2 regions of the Vibrio gazogenes genome follow, and region 2 is predicted to be linked to the other one. Evidence: predicted binding sites of a transcription regulator. Region 2 holds the regulator's gene; the other holds the start of a gene.
The links. Region 2 encodes PurR, which represses purine synthesis genes. Its sites were predicted from a motif close to TNANGNAAACGTTTNCNTNA; they were not measured.
Positions count from the first base shown of each region.

Region 1: the regulator PurR is predicted to act here: its motif matches at 1,179-1,198, upstream of metK (methionine adenosyltransferase).

Region 1 covers NZ_CP092587.1:2,920,181-2,923,611, forward strand. Annotated here, with positions in the region: gene tkt (transketolase) at 1-1,064, opposite strand, end outside; gene metK (methionine adenosyltransferase) at 1,438-2,592, shown strand; gene MKS89_RS13025 (SprT family zinc-dependent metalloprotease) at 2,787-3,299, shown strand.
Region 2 covers NZ_CP092587.1:2,121,086-2,124,516, forward strand. Annotated here, with positions in the region: gene elyC (envelope biogenesis factor ElyC) at 1-244, shown strand, start outside; gene purR (HTH-type transcriptional repressor PurR) at 817-1,827, shown strand; cyclic di-GMP riboswitch class I at 1,970-2,055, shown strand; gene MKS89_RS09380 (TfoX/Sxy family DNA transformation protein) at 2,185-2,775, shown strand; gene glgA (glycogen synthase GlgA) at 2,909-3,431, opposite strand, start outside.

The DNA.
Region 1 (3,431 bases), 800 kb from region 2:
ATTGTGGCCGGATTGGCTTGCAATTGTGCAATGATTTGGTTGGCTTGTGTTTCCCAGTCTGCTGGCAGTTCACCATTGACCCGACGCTTGAATTCAGCCGCCAGCTCAGGGTAAGCCGCCTGATACGCTGCGAACTTCTCATCCCATGCGGCTTCTTTTGCTGCGCCGGATTCTTTCGCATCCCACTGCGCATAAATGTCAGCCGGAATCTCAAACGGGCCATATTCCCAACCCAGTTGCTCACGTGTTGCTTTGATTTCATCCGCACCCAGTGGTGCGCCGTGGCAATCATGAGAGCCGGATTTGTTGGGTGAGCCAAAACCAATCACAGTTTTGGTACAAATCAATGTCGGACGTGACGTTTCCGCTTTGGCTGCGGTAATCGCCGCTTCAATCGCCGCAGCATCATGTCCGTCTACCGCCGGAATAACATGCCAGCCGTACGCTTCAAAGCGTTTCGCCGTGTCATCTGTGAACCAACCGTCCACATCACCGTCAATCGAAATGCCGTTGTCATCCCAAAACGCAATCAGCTTGCCCAGACCCAAAGTACCGGCCAAAGAGCACGCTTCATGAGAAATCCCTTCCATCAAACAGCCATCACCGAGGAAAGCATAAGTGTGATGGTCAACGATATTATGCTGGTCACGGTTAAACTGCGCGGCGAGCGCTTTCTCCGCAATTGCCATACCAACCGCGTTGGTGATGCCTTGTCCGAGTGGCCCGGTTGTGGTTTCAATGCCCGGTGCATAACCGTACTCCGGGTGGCCCGGTGTTTTCGAATGCAACTGACGGAAGTTCTTCAGGTCGTCAATCGACAGATCATACCCCGTCAAATGCAACAGTGAATAAATCAGCATCGAGCCGTGGCCGTTAGAGAGCACGAAACGGTCGCGGTCAGCCCAATTCGGGTTTTGTGGATTGTGGTTCAGGTGAGAGCGCCACAGCACTTCAGCGATATCCGCCATCCCCATCGGGGCGCCGGGGTGACCTGAGTTGGCTTGTTGAACACCATCCATACTTAAAGCGCGGATTGCATTCGCGAGACGTTTTTGGGAAGACATGTCAGCTCCTGAAAGTCATAAAGCAAAAAATGAATGTAGATTACGACGAAATAACACCGTATTTGCAAAATACCATATTAAAAAAAGCACTATATTGTCGCAAAGCCCTTTACTTGGCGCAATCGATTTACTGTGCCGATAAGTGCGCGATCTATCGCAGATTTATCGGTTATTTTCCCGAAATGAAAAACACTGTCATTTCCAATAAGCATCATGATGTTTATTAATCATAAAAAAAAAAGCTTGTAATTCCATTGACGCAGAATAGAATAGACGTCTAGATGTAAAAACATCTCTTGCGTTTAGCGCTTGTTTGCAAATAATTTCGAGTAAGTGTTCAGTACGACTTGCTCATCATCTGAGTGGAGTTCTCATGACAAAGCATCTGTTTACTTCTGAATCCGTATCAGAAGGACATCCTGATAAAATTGCCGATCAAATTTCCGATGCCGTACTTGATGCGATTTTAGAACAAGACCCAAAAGCGCGTGTTGCCTGTGAAACCTATGTCAAAACAGGCATGGTCATGGTTGGTGGCGAAATCACGACATCAGCTTGGGTAGATATTGAAGAATTAACCCGAACCACTGTTCGTGAAATTGGCTATACCCATTCAGATATGGGATTCGATGCGGACTCTTGCGCAGTTTTAAATACCATCGGCAAACAGTCTCCGGATATTAATCAAGGTGTCGATCGCGCCGACCCGAAAGAACAAGGCGCCGGTGACCAAGGTATTATGTTCGGTTATGCAACCAACGAAACTGATGTCCTGATGCCAGCCCCGATCACTTACGCTCACCGCTTGGTTCAACGTCAGTCAGAAGTGCGTAAAAACGGCACACTGCCATGGTTACGTCCGGATGCAAAATCTCAGGTAACTTTCCAATATAACGACGGCAAAATTGCCGGAATCGATGCCGTGGTATTATCCACGCAACACAGTGACTCCATTTCAACCGAGTCATTGAGAGAAGCGGTGATGGAAGAGATCATCAAACCGACGCTGCCAGCTGAATGGTTAAACAAAGAAACCAAATACTTTATCAACCCTACCGGTCGTTTTGTTATCGGTGGTCCAATGGGTGACTGTGGTCTGACTGGTCGGAAGATCATCGTTGATACATACGGTGGTGCAGCACGTCACGGTGGCGGTGCCTTCTCCGGAAAAGATCCATCTAAAGTTGACCGTTCAGCCGCCTACGCAGCGCGTTATGTTGCCAAAAACATCGTTGCAGCCGGTCTGGCTGATCGTTGTGAGATTCAACTATCTTACGCGATTGGTGTTGCGGATCCGACCTCAATCATGATTGAAACATTCGGCACAGAAAAAGTTGCACACGATATCATCATTGAAGCCGTTCGTCAGTTCTTCGACCTTCGTCCATACGGACTTCAGGAAATGTTGAATCTGCTTCAGCCGATCTATAAAAAGACTGCTGCTTATGGTCACTTCGGTCGAAATGAATTCCCATGGGAAGCAACCGATAAAGCTGCATTACTACGGGACTTCGCCGGCCTCAAATAAGTCAGCCTGTTCATCAACAGCATTATCTTGAATTCATAGCCCTCCACTCGGAGGGCTTGCTTCTATATACAGAAACCGACATGATAAATAACTTGGATTGCATCATTAAATGCAATCAGTTTCATACAAATTTGCTGTGAGCTAAAAATTGCTTTTAACCGAAAAGAAGAGCCAAACAGATAAGGTAGAACAACGTGTCAGCCTCACCAATATCAGCTGAACTTCATACCCAAGTCACCGCTCGGATCTTGTCTTGTATTGAGCAAGCATCGCACTACTTTCAACACCCCTTCCCGCAACCAAGTCTTAGCTATCAACTGCGTGGTAAAGCGGCCGGAAAAGCTTATTGTCATCGCTGGGAAATCCGTCTGAACCCGGTGCTGCTGGTTGAAAATCAAAGCGAGTTTTTACAACAAGTGATTCCTCACGAGATAGCTCACTTGCTGGTTCACCACCTATATGGACGAGTAAGACCACACGGTTCAGAATGGCAATCGGTGATGACACAGGTTTTCAGTTTGCCCCCTCAGACAACCCACCAATTTGATACACGTTCCGTAGCCGGAGAAACCTTCGCATACCATTGCCAATGTCAGCAATTTTCGTTGTCGATTCGTCGTCACCGGAAAGTACAGCGTCAGCAAGTCATCTATCGTTGTACACAATGCCACCAGCCACTGAGATATAATGGCACCGGATATGAATGACAAACGAGGTTTTTCCCTTTTGTTTTCAATGATCCCTCTTGTAATTTCAGTTTGCAGCGCCCATCTTATACCCAATAAAAGCGACAGGCCTTGATTGATAGGAAGCTTGGATTGATGGGAAGCTTGTTGAGA
Region 2 (3,431 bases):
TCATATGGATCGTGCGTTGCATGAATTTCAATCAGCCGGACTAACTCCGATCCCGGCACCGACCAACTACCTGTCCTATAAAAATATAGCGCAACCGTGGATAAAATATGCCCCTAAGGCGATTTATCTCGAGCAGACAGAAAAATATTGGTATGAAACGTTGGGAAGGTTTTGGCGCTATTTGAAAAACTGGGTTGCTAATCAGGAAGCGACCGTCGAAAAACCGTTAAAACAAGAGCGGTAGCATGATGTTATCTCTGCATGTGAATCAAGACTTACGGTCTGGATTCAGCCGTTGAGTGGAACGAGTGCTTCATTTTGATTGCTATTACTGAATCGGCAGTCTAAAATTCGCGGTTAAAGCATATTCTATACTAGGGGCTGTTGACCTTTCGTGGTTGAATTTTGTTCAATCTGAACGGGTATTGATCGCGGCGCGGGGCATGCCGCTTAGCTATCCTAAGCAAATGACCCGTAACAAAGAGCAAGACACGTTCAGATGAACCCTTTGGGCAGCATTTGTCGCTCATTTATCCAGCGTTAGGTCATGGTTCATGTAGATCGCTACACTTCACATGACCTGCCTTGACTAAATGCACGACAAATTGCTGCAAAAACCATCACGAAAGGTCAACAGCCCCTAGACAAAAACCGCTAAATTTAGCGGTTTTTGTCCTTATCGCAGAATAACCTCGGAATGTCATTTCTGTGCGGGTTATCCGATTATACAAATAGATAAAATCTTCATAACTAAACATTCAATTGTGATTTGCTCCGGATTGCTGGATCTTCAGCATAAGCGACAGGACAATACCTATGGCTACGATAAAAGACGTTGCCCGCTTGGCGGGAGTTTCAACAACAACTGTTTCACATGTAATTAACAAAACTCGATTTGTGGCAGAAACGACTCAAGAAAAAGTCATGGAAGCCGTGAAAACTCTGAACTATGCACCAAGTGCTGTGGCTCGGAGTTTGAAGTGTAACTCAACGCGTACAATCGGCATGTTAGTAACTCAGTCGACCAACCCCTTCTTCTCTGAAGTCATCGATGGTGTTGAAAGTTATTGTTACCGACAAGGCTACACGCTCATCTTATGTAATACCGGTGGCTTATACGAAAAGCAACGCGACTACATCCGGATGCTGGCTGAAAAACGGGTCGATGGCATGTTAGTCATGTGTTCTGACCTGACTGCCGAGCTTCTGGAAATGCTCGAAACCTATAGTGATATTCCCAAAGTCATTATGGACTGGGGGCCTGAAAGCTCACAAGCCGACAAAATCATCGATAACTCAGAAGAAGGCGGCTACCTTGCAACTAAGTATCTGATTGATAAAGGTCACCGCGATATTGCTTGTCTGAGTGGACATTTATCAAAAGCGGCTTGTCAGGAACGGATTCAAGGGTTTTACAGAGCCATGGCAGAAGCTGGTTTGACCCCGAATGAAAACTGGATACTAGAAGGTAACTTCGAATGTGATACAGCAGTTTTGGCTGCTGATAAAATTATTGCGATGGATGAACAGCCCACTGCTGTTTTTTGCTTCAATGACACGATGGCTTTAGGACTCATAAGTCGCTTACAACAAAGAGGCATCAAGATTCCTGAGGATATCTCGGTGATCGGTTACGACAATATTGAGATCTCTGAATATTTTTCTCCGCCACTGACAACGATTCACCAACCGAAACGTCGGGTCGGGAAAAACGCTTTTGAAATCTTATTGGAACGGATCAAAAGTAAAGAGCATGAGCGCCGCACGTTTGAAATGCATCCTGAAATTGTGGAACGCAATACCGTAAAAGATTTAAATAAAAAATAACATTAATTTTACATTTCGTTGGAGGGTGGTCATTCCTCCAACCACTTTCTTTCTATTGATAACCTTTATTAATTGGACTAGAATCACACATTGTGGAGTGGTTATTAGCATACTTACTTCATAATTCCGTACTGGAAAAGTGTCACGCACAGGGCAAACCATCTGAAAAGATGGGACGCAAAGCCTCCGGCCTAAACCATGAAAATGATAGGTAGCGGGGTTACCGATGGCAAAAATGCATTTCATGTTCGTCAATCATTTGACGTTCTGTTAACATATCTTCTGCATTCTTTTGCTACATTCTCGGACCTGACTTTGGTGGCGTATTCATTTAAAAATACACCGAGACGTAAAAGCATGGATAAACCAATTCTTAGAGATTCAATGCGGCTTTTTGAACAACTAGGCCGTGTCAAATCACGCTCAATGTTCGGCGGGTTTGGTATTTTCGTCAACGACATCATGTTTGCACTTGTCGTTCAAAACAAACTACATATACGGGCGGACAGTCACTCACTGGAAACATTTAAAGCAAAAGGTTTTGAACCTTATGTGTATACAAAACGTGGGTTTCCTGTTGTGACTAAATATTTTGCACTGCCCGCAGACTATTGGAATGATGCGGACACGATTTTCAATATTGCAAAACAAGCCTATTTGAATGCAAAAAATGAAAAAACGACCCATGTAGAGACAAAACCGAAACGCTTGAAAGATCTGCCTAACCTTCGCTTAGCAACTGAACGCATGCTACGTAAAGCAGGGATTAATTCAGTTGAAGAGCTTCATCAAAAAGGTTCTCTCAGCGCATATAAAGCGATTTTGAGCTCTCATCCCGCTACACAACCACCACTAGAGCTCCTATGGGCATTAGAAGGTGCGATTGAAGGAAAACATTGGTCTGTGATTTCTCAGGCAAGACGCGACGAGCTAGCTCGGCAAATTTAATTTGTTGAATAAGCTTTTTACTATCGTATACATTTCCCGAAGTATACAACTCCCGTTTGCTCGTCGAGCCGGAATAAAAAAGCACCGTTAACGGTGCTTTTTTTACTCAATCATTTTCTCAATAGAATAAAAATCAATTCGTATGCGAGTAGCCCATCAATGCAGCTTCGTACATTTGGACATACTGCTGAGCAGACTCTTCCCAACGAAAATCTTGCTCCATCGCCCGCAGTTGTATCGCTAACTTTTTCTCTGGCTGCTGCAAATAGAACAGTAATGCACGTTGCATACAAATGAGTAATGCTTCCGGTGTCGGTTCAGTAAAACTGAACCCTGTCGCTTTATCGGGAAAGTGGTCATAATCAAAAACAGTATCTTTCAGTCCACCAACCTCTCGGACAATCGGCAACGTGCCATAAGCCATGCTATAAATCTGGTTTAATCCACACGCTTCAAACTCAGAGGGCATCAGAAAGAAATCAGAGGCAGCTTCAACCAAATGAGCAAAACGGTTGCTGTAAGCATCAACAAACGCAAATTTCTGTGATGATGTTGCAGATATTTGGTGCAGGCGATTTGCTATCTCCGGCTCCCCTGTCCCGACAATCACCAATTGCACGTCATTTCTCAGAAACTGTTCCAGAATCGGCAGCAAA